3 regions of the Streptomyces sp. NPDC004732 genome follow, and region 2 is predicted to be linked to each of the others. Evidence: riboswitches for the same ligand, from Rfam matches in the RefSeq annotation. Region 2 holds a riboswitch; each other region holds the start of a gene.
What was found. Region 2 has a riboswitch for cobalamin ahead of ABZV77_RS15085 (ribonucleoside triphosphate reductase). Riboswitches for the same ligand answer to the same signal wherever they lie in the genome.
Positions count from the first base shown of each region.

Region 1: linked by a shared signal. The riboswitch ahead of ABZV77_RS26815 (prenyltransferase/squalene oxidase repeat-containing protein) and the one ahead of ABZV77_RS15085 (ribonucleoside triphosphate reductase) in region 2 are both predicted to bind cobalamin.
Region 3: linked by a shared signal. The riboswitch ahead of ABZV77_RS33305 (ABC transporter substrate-binding protein) and the one ahead of ABZV77_RS15085 (ribonucleoside triphosphate reductase) in region 2 are both predicted to bind cobalamin.

Region 1 is NZ_JBEXJR010000009.1:41,787-47,430, forward strand. It holds gene lanKC (class III lanthionine synthetase LanKC) at 1-820, opposite strand, end outside; gene ABZV77_RS26800 (ferredoxin) at 1,051-1,284, opposite strand; gene ABZV77_RS26805 (aldehyde dehydrogenase) at 1,284-2,750, opposite strand; gene ABZV77_RS26810 (MBL fold metallo-hydrolase) at 2,953-4,008, shown strand; cobalamin riboswitch at 4,033-4,167, shown strand; gene ABZV77_RS26815 (prenyltransferase/squalene oxidase repeat-containing protein) at 4,290-5,513, shown strand; gene ABZV77_RS26820 (SCO2322 family protein) at 5,510-5,644, shown strand, end outside.
Region 2 is NZ_JBEXJR010000004.1:612,039-617,682, reverse strand. It holds gene ABZV77_RS15090 (anaerobic ribonucleoside-triphosphate reductase activating protein) at 1-301, opposite strand, end outside; gene ABZV77_RS15085 (ribonucleoside triphosphate reductase) at 319-2,097, opposite strand; cobalamin riboswitch at 2,144-2,291, opposite strand; gene ABZV77_RS15080 (class I SAM-dependent methyltransferase) at 2,389-3,051, opposite strand; gene ABZV77_RS15075 (TetR/AcrR family transcriptional regulator) at 3,123-3,770, shown strand; gene ABZV77_RS15070 (hypothetical protein) at 3,767-4,138, shown strand; gene ABZV77_RS15065 (carboxylesterase family protein) at 4,151-5,644, opposite strand.
Region 3 is NZ_JBEXJR010000012.1:239,963-245,606, reverse strand. It holds gene ABZV77_RS33320 (DUF2017 domain-containing protein) at 1-347, shown strand, start outside; gene ABZV77_RS33315 (amino acid permease) at 720-2,219, shown strand; gene ABZV77_RS33310 (M67 family metallopeptidase) at 2,305-2,727, shown strand; cobalamin riboswitch at 2,724-2,852, shown strand; gene ABZV77_RS33305 (ABC transporter substrate-binding protein) at 2,896-3,873, shown strand; gene ABZV77_RS33300 (iron ABC transporter permease) at 3,912-4,973, shown strand; gene ABZV77_RS33295 (ABC transporter ATP-binding protein) at 4,970-5,644, shown strand, end outside.

The DNA.
Region 1 (5,644 bases), on a different contig from region 2:
AGGCGAGTCCCGCGTGCGGGCGGCCCTCCTTGAGGACGACCTTGCGGCCGTCGCGGGTGTCGGTACCCGCGTAGACACCGCCGCCGTTGGAGAAGTGCAGGGCCTTCTCGATGCGGTACGGCAGGTCGGAGACGGTGGTCTTGTTGCGGGCCGCGAGCGCCGGTTCGAGGAAGGGCGGCAGCGTCACCCACTCGGGGACCTTGAAGGCGGGGTCGCGCGGGTCGGGCACGAGCTGCCCCTCGGCGTCCTCGATGGCGGGCACCAGGGTGCCCTTGCCGTTGTCGCACATGCGCCGGGTGAAGGCGCCGTACCTGACGTACAGCGGGCCCTGCCGCCAGCGCAGGTCAGTGAGGATGTACGGGCCCTCGATGCCGTCGAGCAGATCCCCCAAGTCGGTGAGGACTTGCTGCAGTTGTGCCTCGTCAGCCGGATAGACGGTGACGGCCTTGCCGCTGTGGTCGCGGCCCGCGTACTTGCTGTTGCGCAGGTGCAGCAGGTGCTTGGCCGGTACGAACTTGAAGGGGATGCGGCGGGGGACGCAGTGGTCCCAGACGGTCGACGCGACGCGGTCCGCGTTCTGCAGGGTCGCGGAGACGTGGATCTTCCAGCCCTGCTGCGGTGCGGGTACGGGGGTCCCGTCGTCGCCCAACGGGACGAGGGACAGCCAGTCGCCGATGCGTCCGGAGCGCCACCCGGCGGGGACGGGCCGGCCCGCCACCGGGAACTCGGGGGTGCCCGAGGCGCCCTTGGACGACAGCCGGTCCGGGGTCTCGTAGAAGTGCCTGTCGGCCAGACAGTAGACCTCGTACCGCTTGTCCATGGCGTCCCCTCTCCGCTCGGCGTGGCAGAGAGATTTCCAGGGCGCAAAGGGGCGGAACAGTCACGAGTGTCATCAGAACGCCGTGCGGAACGCATGGGTAAAGTCGCGTTCGCGCATGTTCGAGAGCACAGAATATCCACGGACGGTACAAAGGGCGACGCCCGCGCCGTCATCGGGGCAAACGGGGCGCGGGCGCGGTCCTGCCGGGCTTGGGGACGCTGTTCCTGGGGCTAGTCCTCCGGCGGAAACACGACCTCACCGCCGCCCGCCAGCGTGATCGTGATCGCCTCGACCGGGCAGCCCTCCGCCGCCTCCAGGACCTTTTCGTTGGCGTCGGTCTCGGGCTCGGTGGGGTGCGACTGACGGGCGGTGTCCAGCTCGAACCCGCCGGGCGCGGTGAGCACGCACATCCCGGAGCCGATGCAGACCGACCGGTCGACCTCGACGTGCCAGCGGTCACCCATCAGGCACCGCTCCCCTGGTAACCGTTGGGGAGATGGATCATCTTGTGCTCGAAGTACTCGCCGTATCCCTCGGGGCCGAACTCGCGCCCGAGGCCGGAGTTCTTGTAGCCGCCGAAGGGGCCGAGCATGTCGAGGCTGAAGGTGTTCACGGAGTACGTGCCCGTGCGCACCCGGCGCGCGATGTCGATGCCGCGCTCGTTGTCGGCCGTCCAGACACTGCCGCTGAGGCCGTAGTCGGAGTCGTTGGCGATCCGTACCGCCTCGTCCTCGTCGCCGTAGGGCAGCAGGCAGATGACGGGGCCGAAGATCTCCTCGCGGGCGATGCGCATCGAGTTGTCGACGCCGCCGAACAGCGTCGGCTCCACGTACCAGCCCTGGTCGAGGCCTGCCGGACGGCCGCCGCCCGCAAGGATCTTGGCGCCCTCCTCCTGGCCGATGCGGATGTAGTCGAGGGACCGCTGCTGCTGCCGCTGGGCGACGAGCGGGCCGAGTTCGGTGGCGGGGTCGAGGGGGTCGCCGACCTTGAGGGCGCTGGCCGCGGCGGAGAACGCCTCGGCGAACTCGTCGTAGCGGGTGCGCGGCACGAGGATGCGGGTCTGGGCCACGCACGCCTGGCCGTTGATCATCCAGGCGAACGGGGTGATGCCCGCGACGGCGGTCGCCGCGTCGGCGTCCGGCAGGATGACGGCGGCCGACTTGCCGCCCAGCTCCAGCGTCACGCGGGTGAGGTTGCGGGCGGCGACCTCCATGACGCGCTTGCCCGCGGCGACGGACCCGGTGAAGGACACCTTGTCGACGTCGGGGTGCCCGACGAGGTACTCGCTCACCTCGCGGTCCGCGCAGACGATGGAGAGCACCCCTTCGGGCAGGCCCGCCTCGGCCGCGAGCTCGGCGAGTATGTACGCGTCGAGCGGGGCCTCCGGGGAGGTCTTGAGGATCACGGGGCAGCCGGCGAGCAGCGCGGGCGCCAGCTTGGCGGCGGCGGTGAACTGCGGGACGTTCCAGGGCACGACGGCCGCGACGACGCCCACCGGTTCGCGCCGGACGAGCAGCTTGCCGAGGACGCCGTCGCGCTGCTCCTCGTACCGGAAGTCACGGGCCACGGTGATCGCCGCGTCCCACACCATCATCGCGGCGAGGGCCTGCACCATCACGCTGGACGTGTAGGGGGTGCCGTTCTCGGAGCTGATGACGCGGGCGATCTCCTCGTGGCGCACCGCGAATCCGTCCTTGATCTTCGCGATGATCTCGATGCGTTCGTCCAGGGTCATCCGCGGCCAGGGACCGTGCTCGAAGGCCTTGCGGGCGGCGGCGACGGCGCGGTCCACGTCGGCGGGCGCCGCGTGCGGCACCCGGGCGAAGACCTCTCCGGTGTGCGGAGAGACGACGTCGATGACGTCCTTTCCGAGCGGGTCGACCAACTCCCCGCCGATGAACAGCTGTCCGTGTTCCACGAGCTCGGTCATGGCTGACTGCCTCCTGCGGAGCGCTTCCCGACGCGGTTTCCCGACCCGGTTTCCTGACACGGTTTCAGAACTGATACCAGTTCTAGTTCGTGGAGTCCACGGACGGAAGGGGTAACACAGCCTCCAGACAGTCGACTTGGGCGACTATTGGAACTAGTTCTAGTTATAGTGGTGGCACCCGGCGAACAGAGACGAGGCCCTCATGACCCCGCAGGTGACGGACCCGCCGGTGATCGAGCACGGCGGCGGCGTCTGGAGCATCAAGGTCCCGATCCCCGACAACCCCCTCGGCTTCACCCTCGTCCACCTCCTGGACACCGACGCGGGACCGGTCCTCGTCGACACCGGCTGGGACGACCCGACGTCCTGGGACACCCTCACCGCCGGGCTCGCCACCTGCGGCGTCGCGGTCGCCGACGTGCACGGCGTCGTCATCACGCACCACCACCCCGACCACCACGGCCTCTCCGGCAAGGTCCGGGACGCCTCGGGGGCGTGGCTCGCCATGCACGACGCGGACGCGTCCGTGGTCCGCCGCACCCGCTCGAACCCGCCGGACCGCTGGTACGCGTACCTGGTGGACAAGCTCACCGCCGCAGGCGCGCCCGCCGACCACCTCGCCCCGCTGGTCCTGGCCCGCGACGAGGGCCGTCCCCGCAAGCTCCCCGGCCTCGCCCCCGCCCTCCCCGACCGCTCCATCACCCCCGGCGAGCTCCTCGCCCTGCCCGGCCGCCGCCTGCGCGCGATCTGGACCCCCGGCCACACGCCGGGCCACGTCTGCCTCCATCTGGAGGAGGACCACCCGGCGGGCCTGCGCGGCAACGGCCGCCTCTTCTCCGGCGACCACCTGCTGCCCGGCATCACCCCGCACATCGGCCTGTACGAGGACCCCGATTCGGAGACCGTCACCGATCCCCTCGGCGACTACCTGGACTCCCTGGAACGCGTCGGCCGCCTCGGCCCCGCGGAGGTCCTGCCCGCCCACCAGCGCACGTTCACCGACGCGCCCGCCCGCGTCCACGAGCTCCTGACCCACCACGAGGAGCGCCTGACCGGACTCCGCACCCTGCTCGCCGAGCCCCTCACCCCCTGGCAGATCGCCGAGCGCATGGAGTGGAACCGCCCCTGGGCCGAGATCCCCTACGGCTCGCGCACCATCGCCGTCTCGGAGGCCGAGGCCCATGTGCGGCGCCTGGTCAAGCTGGGGCGCGCGGAGGCCGTGCCGGGCAGCGACCCGGTCACGTTCGTGGCGGTGTGACCCGGGAGGTGCGCGGACCGGCCGGTAGAGTGAGCGCGTCGTCCTCACGTCCGCCAAGGGGGAAGCCGGTGCGAATCCGGCGCTGACCCGCAGCCGTGTACGGGCCCCGACCTTCGGGACCCGTGAGCCGGAATGCCCGGCGCGGAACGTGACCGGCTCGCTTCATCGGGGCCCCCGATGAGCGGCACCGTCGAGGTATACGGAGCCGGAGCCGCCCGGTAGCCGTGCTCGCATGGTCCGTGCCGCCCCGCTCCCCGCAGGGAGAGGCAACCCGCCGCATCATGAACGTTCGTCGCAGCGCAGCGGTTCTGGCCGCCGTCGCCGTGTTCGGCCCGGCCGCAGCACCGGTCGCCTTCGCGGACGACACGCCGTCGCCCTCGGCCGCGCTCCCCTCGGGCCTCTACGGCAAGACCGACCCCAAGTTCGACGGTGTCTTCCGCCAGTCGTACGCCCTGCTCGCCCAGGACACCGAGGGCGTCAAGCCCGCCGCGAAGGCGGTGGACTGGCTCACCGGCCAGCAGTGCGCGAGCGGCGGCTTCGCGGCGTACCGCGCGGACGCCACCGAGCCCTGCAACTCCAAGACGGCGGTCGACAGCAACTCCACCGCCGCCGCCGTGCAGGCCCTCGCCGCGCTCGGCAAGCAGGACAAGACGGTCAAGAAGAGCGTCGACTGGCTGAAGTCCGTACAGAACAAGGACGGCGGCTGGGGCTACAACCCGGGGCTGCCCAGCGACGCGAACTCCACCGGCATCGTGGTCGGCGCGCTCGTCGCGGCGGGCCAGAACCCGGCGGCGATGAAGTCCCAGGACGGCAAGTCCGCCTACGACGCGCTGCCGAAGCTCGCCATGGACTGCGACAAGGACGGCGGCGCGTTCGGCCTCGCCGACGCCAAGTCCGGCAAGCTCTCGCCGAACGCCGACGCCACCGCCGCCGGTGTGCTCGGCAGCCTCGGCAAGGGCCTCGTCGTCTCCGCCCCCAAGAAGTCCGAGACCGCCGCGCCCAAGTGCGCGAAGCCGGACACCGCCGCGCAGGCCGCGGGCAACGGCGTGGGCTATCTGCTCGACACCCTCGGCAAGACCGACGACCACCTGATGTCGTCGATGCCGGGCTCCACGGACCAGCCGGACTTCGGCAACACCGCCGACTCCGTGCTCGCCCTCGCCGCCGCCGGGCAGAGCGAGCGGGCCGAGGCGTCCGCCGACTGGCTCGCGAAGAACTCCGCGGACTGGGCGAAGCAGTCGGGCCCCGCCGCCTACTCCCAGCTGATCTTCGCCGCGCACGCGGCAGGCATGGACCCGCGCGACTTCGGCGGCGCCGACCTCGTCAAGCAGCTGAACGCCACGGGCCCGGCCCCGGAGACCGCGTCGAAGTCCCCGTCCGCGTCGGACGCGGACGAGAAGGACGACGACGGCGGCGTCAGCGTCTGGTGGATCATCGGCGTCGGCATGGTCGCGGGCATCGGCATCGGCTTCCTGTACAGCGGCAACCGCAAGAAGAAGCAGTGACACGGGGCCGTGTGCGGCGCGGGCGCCCGGTGGTCGTGGCGTTCCTCGCCGCGCTGCTGTGCGCCCTCGCCGCCGCGCCCGCCCAGGCCGCCGGTTACCGCTACTGGTCGTTCTGGGAGCGGGACGGCGAG
Region 2 (5,644 bases):
CGAAGCGGCGGGGAAAGGCTCCGCCCGTGTGCAGGCCGACTCCGAACCCGAGCCCGCGCGCCTCCCGCATCGCCCACGCGAGCCCGGCCTGCAGCAGTGGCTCGCCGCCGGAGAAGACGACCCCGTCCAACAGCCCCTCGCGTCGGGCGAGATGGGCGGCCACCTCCCGCCACTCGACAGCCGCCCGCCCGCGCGGGTCGAGCAGGCCGGGGTTGTGGCAGTAGCCGCAGCGCCAGGGGCAGCCCTGGCAGAACACGGTGGTGACCAGACGCCCTGGCCAGTCGCAGCTCGACAGGGGCACCCACCCACCGATCCGTATCACGCGACCGCTTCCCGGAAGGGCACACGTTCGGCGTGCTCGCCCTTCTTGCCGATGTTGAAGGAGGACACGGGCCGGTGGTAGCCCATGACCCGCGTCCACACCTCGCAGGCGCCCTCGCACGTCGGGCAGGTGGTGTGCTCGCCCGCCAGATAGCCGTGCCGCGGACAGATCGAGAAGGTCGGGGTCACGGTCAGATAGGGCAGGGAGAAGCGTTCCAGGGAGCGCCGCACGAGCTTGCGGCAGGCCTCGGCATCGGAGATCCGCTCGGGCATGTAGAGGTGCAGGACGGTGCCGCCGGTGTACTTGGTCTGCAGTTCGTCCTGCATCTCCAGGGCCAGGAACGGGTCGTCGGTCCATCCGACGGGCAGCTGCGAGGAGTTGGTGTAGTAGGGCCGGTCGTCCGTGCCGGCCTGCAGGATGCCAGGGAAGCGGCGCCTGTCCTCCTTGGCGAACCGGTAGGTCGTTCCCTCGGCCGGGGTGGCCTCCAGGTTGTAGAGGTGGCCCGTCCGCTCCTGGAACTCCACCATCCGCTCCCGTACGTGCGTGAGCAGCCGGACGGCGAGGGCGTGCCCTTCGGGGGTGGTGATGTCGTGGGCGTCATGCGTGAAGTTCCGGATCATTTCGTTGATCCCGTTCACGCCGATCGTCGAGAAGTGGTTGCGCAGGGTTCCGAGGTAGCGCTTGGTGTACGGGTAGAGGCCGCCGTCGATCAGGTCCTGGACGGTGACGCGCTTGATCTCCAGGCTGTCCCTGGCGAGCCCGAGCAGCCGGTCGAGGGCGCGGAAGAGGCCGCGCTCGTCGTCGGCGTGCAGGTGGCCGAGCCGGGCGCAGTTGAGGGTGACGACGCCCAGCGAGCCGGTCTGCTCGGCGCTGCCGAACAATCCGTTGCCGCGCTTGAGCAGTTCGGTGAGGTCCAGCTGGAGGCGGCAGCACATCGAGCGGATCTGGTGCGGTGCGAGATCGGAGTTGATGAAGTTCTGGAAGTACGGCAGCCCGTACTTCGCGGTCATGGCGAACAGCCGCTCGGCGTTCTCGCTCTCCCAGGGGAAGTCGGCGGTGATGTTGTAGGTGGGGATGGGGAAGGTGAACACCCGCCCCGTCGCGTCCCCGGCCGTCATCACGTCGATGTACGCGCGGTTGATCAGGTCCATCTCGGCCTGGAGCTCCCCGTACGTGAAGTCCGCCTCCCGCCCGCCGATGACCGGCACCTGGTCCCGCAGGTCCGGCGGGCACGTCCAGTCGAAGGTGAGGTTGGTGAACGGCGTCTGGGTGCCCCAGCGGGACGGGACGTTGAGGTTGTGCACCAGCTCCTGCACGTGTTGGTGGACCTCCGCGTACGACAGGGAGTCCTGGCGTACGAAAGGGGCCATGTAGGTGTCGAAGGAGCTGAACGCCTGGGCGCCCGCCCATTCGTTCTGCAGGGTGCCGAGGAAGTTGACGATCTGGCCGACGGCGGAGGAGAAGTGCCGGGGCGGCGCGGAGTCGACCCGCCCCGGCACTCCGTTGAAGCCCTCGGTCAGCAGGGTGCGCAGCGACCAGCCCGCGCAGTAGCCGGACAGCATGTCCAGGTCGTGGATGTGGAGGTCGCCCTCCCGGTGCGCGCGGCCCACCGCCTCGGGATACACCTGGTCGAGCCAGTAGTTGGCGACGACCTTCCCTGCGGTGTTGAGGATCAGTCCGCCCAGCGAATAGCCCTGGTTCGCGTTGGCGTTCACCCGCCAGTCGCTGCGGTCGAGATATTCGGTCACCGAGTCCACGGCGTCGATCTGCGTCACGTCGGCCCTCCCACGAGGCAGTACGGAAAGGAGTCCCGCCGCGCCGATGTGCGCGGGGGCGGTCGGCAGGTATCGGGCTCGGGCCGCTGTGCGGCCGCTCACCGTTGCGGGGCAGCCCCGGAATCGCACCGGGTTCCCAGTTGCCTCGGCGGACGCCCGTGAGCGCCCGCCGAACCGACTGCCGAAACACTACATCTGGTGTCATGGGCGACATGCCGGGCACAACATCTTGGGTGACGTTCGGCCCTGAGGCAGTGACTTTGGGCCCACGGCTCTGGGCCCGCCCCGCCCCTAGAGGCGGCAGCTGATCTCCATCCCGTCCTCCACGGGGAATGTGACGCTCTGGTAGCCGTTCCGGGAGTCGCGGACGTAGTCGAGGTAGGGCGCGAGGTCCGCCAGGTCGACGTCGTCGGCGATGACGAGGGTGCCGGGCGCGAGGCGTGGTTCGAGGAGTCGCAGGACGGGCAGGCACAGGTCCTTCCAGCCGTCGAGGAGGACGAAGTCCGCGGAGCCGTCGACTGCGGCGAGGGTCTCGCGGGCGTCCCCTTCGAGGACGGTGATCAGGTCGTCGAGGCCCGTCTCGGTGAACGTCCGGCGGGCGGCCGCGGCCTTGGCGGCACTCAGTTCCGTACTGATCACCCGCCCCGTCCCGTTGTCGCGCACCGCTGCGGCGAGATGGAGCGTCGAGATGCCGAAGGACGTGCCGAACTCGACGACGGTGGCGGGACGGGTGGCCCTGATCAGGTTGTAGAGGAGGCGGCCGCCCTGAGCGGAAATCGGCATGTACACCTCCGCCTTGGCGTCGGCCTGCTCCTGCGGGCCGAGGGGCGCGGAACCCTGGGGCCACGCCGCCCGGATCCGCCTGCTGGTCTCCTCGTCCCGCTCGGCGTGCCGGAACATCCGGTCGAGGGCGGAGACGACGCGGGGATCTTCGAGGGTGTTGGTGGGTGTCATGGAGCCTAGGCTAGACGCACCGTTGCGTAGCGCCTAGAGGTTCTGGCCTACTCTGACCCCAGGAGGCAGACATGGGACGAGGAAGTACGGCCGCCGCGGCGGCCGGGCCGGAACCGGCGGCACGCCACCACGGCAACAGGCACGGCCGCAGCGAACAGGCCCGGCAGGCAGTGCTTGAGGCGGCCGACGACCTCTTGGTCGAGAAGGGCTTCACCGGCGTCACCATCGAGGGCATCGCCGCCCGGGCGGGTGTCGCCAAGCAGACCGTCTACCGCTGGTGGAAGACCAAGACCGACGTCCTCCTGGACGCCTTCCTCCAGGACGCGGCCGAGGCCCTGGTCCCGCCGGACCACGGCGACCTGGCCCCGGACCTCCGCGCCCACCTGCGCCAACTGGCCCTGTTCCTCACCCGGTCCGACGCGGGCGCCGTCTTCAAGGCCCTCATCGGGCACGCCCAGCACGATCCCGCGTTCGCCGCCGCCCTGCGGTCCGGGTACCTCGACGAACAGCGCCGACGCGACCGGCTCCCGCTGGAACGCGCGGTGGAACGCGGCCAGCTCGCCGCCGGGCTCGACATGGCTGCGGAGATCGACCAGCTCGTGGGGCCGGTCTACCACCGTGTCCTGGTGACGGCGGAACCCGTCGACCAGGCTTTCACCGACCGCCTCGTCGAGGCGTTCCTGCACCGCGCGGACGCAGGGGAGATGGGGAGCAGATGACTCTGAAGGAAGGCCAGCGGGTGGTCCTTGCGGAGGACACCCGGCTGAGCGATTCGGCCGAGGTGGCGGGCGTCGTCGTCGGGTTCCTGTCCCTGGCGGCGGGCACCGGCGGGACCGTCGAGCAGGTGGTCGGCCACCAGGACGAGAGCGACGACGTGCGCGAGTACGAGCGGCTCAAGTCGCTGCTCGACTCCTTCGGGCGCGAGATGCCCACGGAGAGCAGGAGGCAGCTCGAAGAGAAGGTCGGCTCCCTGGAACCCGCGTGGACCGCCTTCCAGGAACGGGGGCCGCGCGTGAGCGTGCGGGTCCGCTTCGACAACGGATTCATCCTCGACGGGGCCCACGAGGACGTCTTCGTCCCTGCCTGAGGGCGCGTCGGGTCAGCTCCAGGCCTGGCGTTCCTGGCCGTGCGGGTCGTCGATCTGCTGCCACTCCGCGTCGATGCGCATCGTGGCCCTGCGCTCGGTGTCGTACGGATCCCAGCCGGGGTCGCCGGTAGTGGCGAACCGGATCCAGGTCTGGTGCATGCGGTCCGCGAGATCCGCCGGGGGCTTGTCCGGGCCGAGCAGGGCGGCGGGGCCGTGCAGTTGCGGCAGATGCGTGAGATCGAAGACGAAGGGCAGCTCGACCGCGTGCGTGGCGCCGAGTTCTCCGTCCAGGGCGTGCGAACGCCAGGCGAACTCGTAGGCGAAGGTCGCGGAGCCGGGGTGGGCGGCGTGGGCGGCGGCCAGGGCGCGGGTGCCCGCGCCGAACAGCGCGTCGCCCATGACGGCGGAGCGCAGTTCGCCGAACGACGCCTCGGGACGTGTCCTGCGGTACGTCTCCACGAGCCGCGTCGGGTTCGGGTGCGAGCGCGCCGCCGTGTCGTCCAGGTCCTTGGCCGTGGAGGTGGCGTATTTGTCCACGGGGACCAGGTAGAGGCGGCCCTCTTCGGTGTTGGTGCCGATGAGCAGGTCGACGTCGGAGCCGTGTCCGGTGGCGACGGCTTCGGCGGGCTGGATGTCCAGGACGAGGCTGAAGAGGCTGAGGCCGATCAGCGGGTCGTGGTGGGTGGCGGTCCGCAGGTCGATGCCCGCGAGCCTGGTGGCCGCCGCCACCAGTCGTTCGTCGGAGATGTCCGCGAAGGCGTCCACGTGCGGCTCGACGCCCAGGACCCCGGCGGCCGCGGAGGTAACACGGGCAGCCTGCTCGGGGCTGAACGCGCCCAGGCCGCTGCCGCTCTGCACGATCGCCCTGCGGAACAGTCCGGCGGCCTCGGGGGCGGCGAGGACGCCGCCGACGATGGTGGCACCGGCCGACTGGCCGAAGAGCGTGACGTTGCCCGGGTCACCGCCGAAGCCCCCGATGTTCTCCTGGACCCAGCGCAGCGCGCCGACGACGTCGAGCAGGCCGCGGTTGGCGGAGGCCCCGGGCAGATCGAGGAAACCGGCGATGCCGAGCCGGTAGTTGAGCGTGACGAGGACGACGCCGTCACGGGCGAAGGCCGACCCGTCGTACAGCGCGGACCGCGTCGAACCGGCGACGAATCCGCCGCCGTGCACGAACACCATGACCGGCAGGTCGCTCCGCGCGGCGGCGGGCGTCCGGACGTCGACGGTGAGGTAGTCCTCTCCACGGCTCCAGCCGGTGCCGAAGTAGGGGGCCAAGTCGATGCTGCCGAGCTTGCGCTCGGACTGCGGCGCGTTGGGTCCGCGGACCGTGGCGTCCCGTAGGCCCGCCCAGGGCTCGTGCGGCCGGGGCGGGGCGAACCGGTCGGCTCCGCGGGGCGGGGCGGCGTACGGGATGTTCAGGAAGGCGGCAGTGCCGTCCTGTCGGCGCAGGCCGCGGACGGCTCCCTGCGCGGTGGTCACGACGGGTTCGGGATGGTGGTTCAT
Region 3 (5,644 bases), on a different contig from region 2:
CGGACGAACTGCGGGCGTATTCGGCGGAATTCCGGCGGTTCACAGAGAATGACCTCCGGGCCAAGAAGCGTGACGACGCCCTGGTCGTGATCCGCTCGCTGGACGCGATGACGTCGTCGGGCGAGGGCGGAGCTGTCCTGAAACTGTCGGTCGAGGAGTCCCGGAACTGGCTGGGCGCCCTCAACGACCTCCGCCTCGCGATCGGCACGCGGCTCGAGGTGAGCGACGAAGACGACGCCGATCTGCTCTACCGGCTGCCGGATTCCGACCCCCGCAAGCCGATGGTGATGGCCTATCTCTGGCTCGGCGGACTGCAGGAAACGCTGGTCGGGACGTTGCTGGACTGATTCCGGGCAGGAATCCGTGCAGAATGCAGCGAAATTTGTTGTAGTAGACAGGTTCCATCCGCTCCGCGGGTGGTTCGCTCAGCGGAGCCTCAAATCCGGATAACGATCCCGTCAAGTCATTGCCCGACTTTGCGGTGTCAAGGGCGCTTTGTCCGCTTCTCCTTGTGGTGTGCACCACAAGTGGCTCATTCCCTCACTGTTGCCACCGTGATAAATCTTCACGACCGCTCGGCGACGCCACCCATGTCGCCGAGGGCGCTTCAGCCGGCAGACCGCCGGTAGCACTCCATCCATATCCGGGGGGATCAGGACCTGATCCGCAGCCACAACGCAGATGTGCGGGCGCGGATCAGCATGGAGAAAGGCGTCACCATGACCTCAGTGCAGGTCGAAGAGCACCACGACGGGCACGACGGCAATGGGGTCGTGCACGGCTCGTCCGGCGAGGGCGAGGGATACCAGCGCGGGCTCGGAGCCCGGCAGATCCAGATGATCGCGATCGGCGGTGCCATCGGCACCGGCCTGTTCCTCGGCGCGGGCAAGGCCATCCACAAGGCCGGACCGAGCCTCATCCTGGCGTACGCCATCGCGGGCCTCGTCATCTTCTTCATCATGCGGGCGCTCGGCGAGCTCCTCATGTACCGGCCCGTGTCCGGCTCCTTCTCGGAGTACGCACGCGAGTTCATGGGCCCGTTCTTCGGATTCGTGACCGGCTGGACGTACTGGCTCTTCTGGGTCGTCACCGGCATCACCGAAGTGACCGCGGCCGCCCAGTACATGCAGTACTGGACCCACGACTCATTCCCGCAATGGGCCTACGCGCTGGTCTTCACCGTCATCCTGTACGGCGCGAACCTCATCTCCGTGAAGCTCTTCGGTGAGCTCGAGTTCTGGTTCTCGATGGTCAAGGTCACCGCCATCATCGGCATGATCCTGATCTGCGTCGGCATCCTCACCATCGGCTTCTCCGACGCCGGTGACACCGCCACCGTGGCCCACCTGTGGAACCAGGGCGGTTTCTTCCCCAACGGCATCGGCTCCACGCTGATGACCCTGCAGATCGTGATGTTCGCCTTCCTCGCCGTCGAGCTGGTCGGCGTCACCGCGGGCGAGTCCAAGGACCCGAAGACCGTCCTGCCCAAGGCCATCAACACCGTGCCGTGGCGCATCGCCGTCTTCTACGTCGGCGCGCTCATCATGATCCTGTCGGTCGTCCCGTGGACCTCCTTCAAGCCCGGCGTCTCGCCGTTCGTCGCGGCCTTCGAGGAGATGGGTCTCGGCGTCGGCGCCGCGATCGTGAACTTCGTGGTCCTCACCGCCGCGCTCTCCTCCTGCAACTCCGGCATGTACTCCACCGGACGCATGCTGCGCGACCTGGCGATGAACGGCCAGGGCCCCAAGTTCTTCACCAAGCTCACGAAGAACGGCCTGCCGCTGATCGGCACCACGGCCTCCGCCGCGTTCATGCTGGTCGGCGTCTGGATCAACTACCAGTGGCCGGGCGAGGCGTTCAACTACGTCGTCTCCTTCGCGACCATCTCCGGCATGTGGGCCTGGATCATGATCCTGGCCTGCCAGATCCGCTACCGCCGCAAGGCCGACCGCGGCGAGCTGCCGCAGTCCACCTTCCGGGCCCCGGGCGCCCCGTACACCAGCTGGTTCGCCCTGCTCTTCATCGGCATGGTCATCGTGATGATGGGCGTCGACAAGGACGCGCGGATCTCGCTGTACGCCGCTCCGGTCTGGGCCGCGATCCTGACGGTCTCCTACCTGATCCTCAAGAGCCGCAACCCGGAGGCCGCGGCCTTCGACAAGCGCAAGATCGGCGTCTCCGGCGGGGTCTCCTCGGACGACTCCCTCTCCAAGGACTGAGGCTCCCCAAGGCCACTGTCCAGCATTCGGGCCCGCGCGTACCACACTTCGGTACGCGCGGGCCCCTCTGCTTATCCTGGCTGCCATGCTGACCATCACCCAGGCCCTCCACGACCAGATCGTCGCGCACGCGCGCCAGGACCACCCCGACGAGGCGTGCGGCGTGGTCGCGGGCCCGGAGGGCACCGGACGTCCCGAGCGGTTCATCCCGATGCTGAACGCCGCCCGCTCGCCCACGTTCTACGAGTTCGACTCGGGTGACCTGCTCAAGCTCTACCGCGAGATGGACGACCGCGACGAGGAGCCGGTGATCGTCTACCACTCGCACACCGCCACCGAGGCGTACCCCTCGCGCACCGACATCACCTACGCCAACGAGCCCGGCGCGCACTACGTCCTGGTCTCCACGGCGGACACCGACGACGCGGGCCCCTTCCAGTTCCGCTCCTACCGGATCGTGGACGGCGAGGTCGCCGAGGAAGAAGTAAAGGTCGTCGAGGCATACTGAGCTTTACTCAAGAGGGCGGCAGGAGCCAGGAAGCCGGTGCGAAACCGGCACGGTCCCGCCACTGTGACCCCACTCCGAAGCCGGGGCGGGGGAGTCAGGAACTGACCTGCCGTCCTCCTCCATGCAACGCAGGGGACGCGGAAATCCCCTGGAGGAGGCAGTTCAGCCATGTCCCGCCACACCGGCATACGCGCGCTCGCCGCGGCCGCACTGCTCGTCCCGCTCGCCGCGTGCTCCTCGTCTGACTCGGGCGATGCGGGCGGTGACGGGAAGACCGCGGCCAAGGCCGCCGGATTTCCGTACACCGTCACCAACTGCGGTGTGAAGACGACGTACGACGCACCCCCGAAGCGCGCCGTCACCATGAACCAGCACGCCACCGAAGTGATGCTGGAACTCGGCCTCAAGGACCACCTCGCGGGCACGGCGTACCTCGACGACAAGGTCCTGCCGCAGTATGAGAAGGCGTACGACTCCATCCCCGTCGTCGCCAAGGAGTACCCCTCCTACGAGAAGCTGCTCGCCGCCAACCCCGACTACGTGTACGGCGGATACGCGAGCGCCTTCCTCGCGGGCGACGGCCGCAGCCGCTCCGCGCTCGCCAAGTCCGGCATCGAGAGCCGCCTCAACGTCGAGGGCTGCGCGAAGCGGCCCGTCTCCATGGATGACGTCTACCGCGAGGTCCGCGAGGTCGGCTCCACCTTCGGGGTGCGGGCCCGCGCGGACAAGTGGGTGAGCGGCGCACAGCGCGAACTCGCCGCCACCGCCGAGAAGTCGAAGGGCAAGAAGCCCCGCTCCGTCTTCGTCTACGACAGCGGCGACAAGACCGCGTTCACCGCGGGCGGCCGCGGCATCGGCAACGACATCATCAAGCGGGCGGGCGGCCGCAACGTCTTCGCCGACGTGGACAAGTCCTTCAGCGACGCGTCCTGGGAGTCCGTCGTGAAGAACAGGCCCGAGACGATCCTGATCCTCGACTACGGCGCCACGACCGTCGCCCAGAAGAAGAAGCGCCTCCTCGACGACCCGGCCCTCCAGGACGTCCCCGCCGTCAAGAACAAGAGCTTCGCGGTGCTGCCGCTCTCGGACATGGTCACCGGAGTACGAGCACCCGAGGCGGTGAGGAAGCTGGCGGCGCAGCTGTGAGCGCGCAGAGAGTGCGGGAGATCCAGCCCGTCCGGCGTTTGAGGACGAGCCCGAAGGGCGATCGGCGGAGCTCAGGGGGGCGGCGCCTCGCCGTCCTGACGGTGCTCACCGTCGCCCTCGCCGCCGCGACGCTCGCCGGGCTCGCCCTGGGCTCCGTCAGGATCCCGACGGCCCAGGTCGTCGAGATCCTGACGGGAAGGGCGGACCCCTCCCCGTTCCGCACCATCGTCCTGGACGTGCGACTCCCGAGAGTCATCCTCGGCGCCACCGTCGGCGCAGGACTCGCCGTCATCGGCACCGTCCTCCAGGCCCTCGTCCGCAACCCCCTCGCCGACCCCTTCCTGCTCGGCGTCTCCTCGGGCGCCTCCGTCGGCGCGGTCAGCGCGATCGTGCTCGGCTCCGTCTTCGGCCTCGGCGCCGCCCTGTCGACCAGCGTCACCATCCCGGCCGCCTCCTTCGCGGGCGCCCTGATCTCACTGGTCCTCGTCTACGCCCTGGCCCGCAGCGGAGGCGGCGGCTTCGCCACCGGCAGGCTGATCCTCGCGGGCGTCGCCGTCTCGTACATCCTGACCGCGCTGACCAGCCTCATCCTGGTCACCGCCGACAGCGCGGACCACCTCAAGGAGGTCCTGTACTGGACGCTCGGCGGCCTCGGCAGTGCCCGCTGGGACATGCTCGCCCTGCCCTGCGTCACCCTGGTCCTCGGCACGGCCCTCCTGATGTCCATGGCCCGCCCCCTCGACCTGCTCCTCGCCGGTGAGGAGGGCGCCACCGTCCTCGGCCTGGACGCCACCCGATTCCGTGCCGGAGTCTTCGTCCTCGCCTCGCTCCTCACCGGCGCCCTGGTCGCCTACAGCGGGGCCATCGGATTCGTCGGCCTGATGGTGCCGCACGCCGCCCGCATGCTGGTCGGCGCCGCGCATCGCGCACTGCTCCCGGTCGTCGCGCTGATGGGCGCGGTCTTCCTGGTCGCCGCCGACCTCGCCGCACGCACCGTCGCCGCGCCGCAGGACATCCCCGTCGGCGTGCTCACCGCGCTCACCGGCGGCCCGTTCTTCCTGTGGCTGCTGAGGCGGCGCAACGAAGGAGTACCGGCATGACCCAGCCGCCCCCCGCCGGTGAACTGCGCACCGAGCACCTCTCGTACGAGGTCGAAGGCAGGCTCCTCGTGGACGCCGTCGACCTCACCGCCGACCCCGGCGAGACCGTCGGCGTCGTCGGCCCCAACGGCAGCGGCAAGACGACGCTGCTCCGCTGCGTGTACGGCACGCTGCGCCCCACCGGCGGCCGCGCCCTCCTCGACGGCGACGACCTGCACACGATGCCCCCGAAGGCGCGCGCCCGGCGCCTGGCCACGGTGCCGCAGGACGGCCAGGCCGCCTTCGAGCTGACCGTCCGGCAGGTGGTCGCCATGGGCCGCTCCCCGCACAAGCGGTTCTGGGAGGCGGACACCGCGGCCGACGACGAGCTCGTCACGGCGGCGCTCGCCCGGGTCGGCGTCGACGAGCTGGCCGACCGCACCTTCCCCTCGCTCTCCGGAGGCGAGCGCCAGCGCGCCCTGGTGGCCCGCGCCCTGGTCCAGGAGCCGACCCTCGTCGTCCTCGACGAGCCCACCAACCACCTGGACATCCGCTACCAGCTGGAGATCCTCTCCTTCGTGCGGGACCTGGGCACCACGAACCTCCTGGCCCTGCACGACCTGAACCTGGCCGCGTACTTCTGCGACCGCCTCTACGTCCTCGACGGCGGCCGTCTCGTCGCCTCCGGGGCG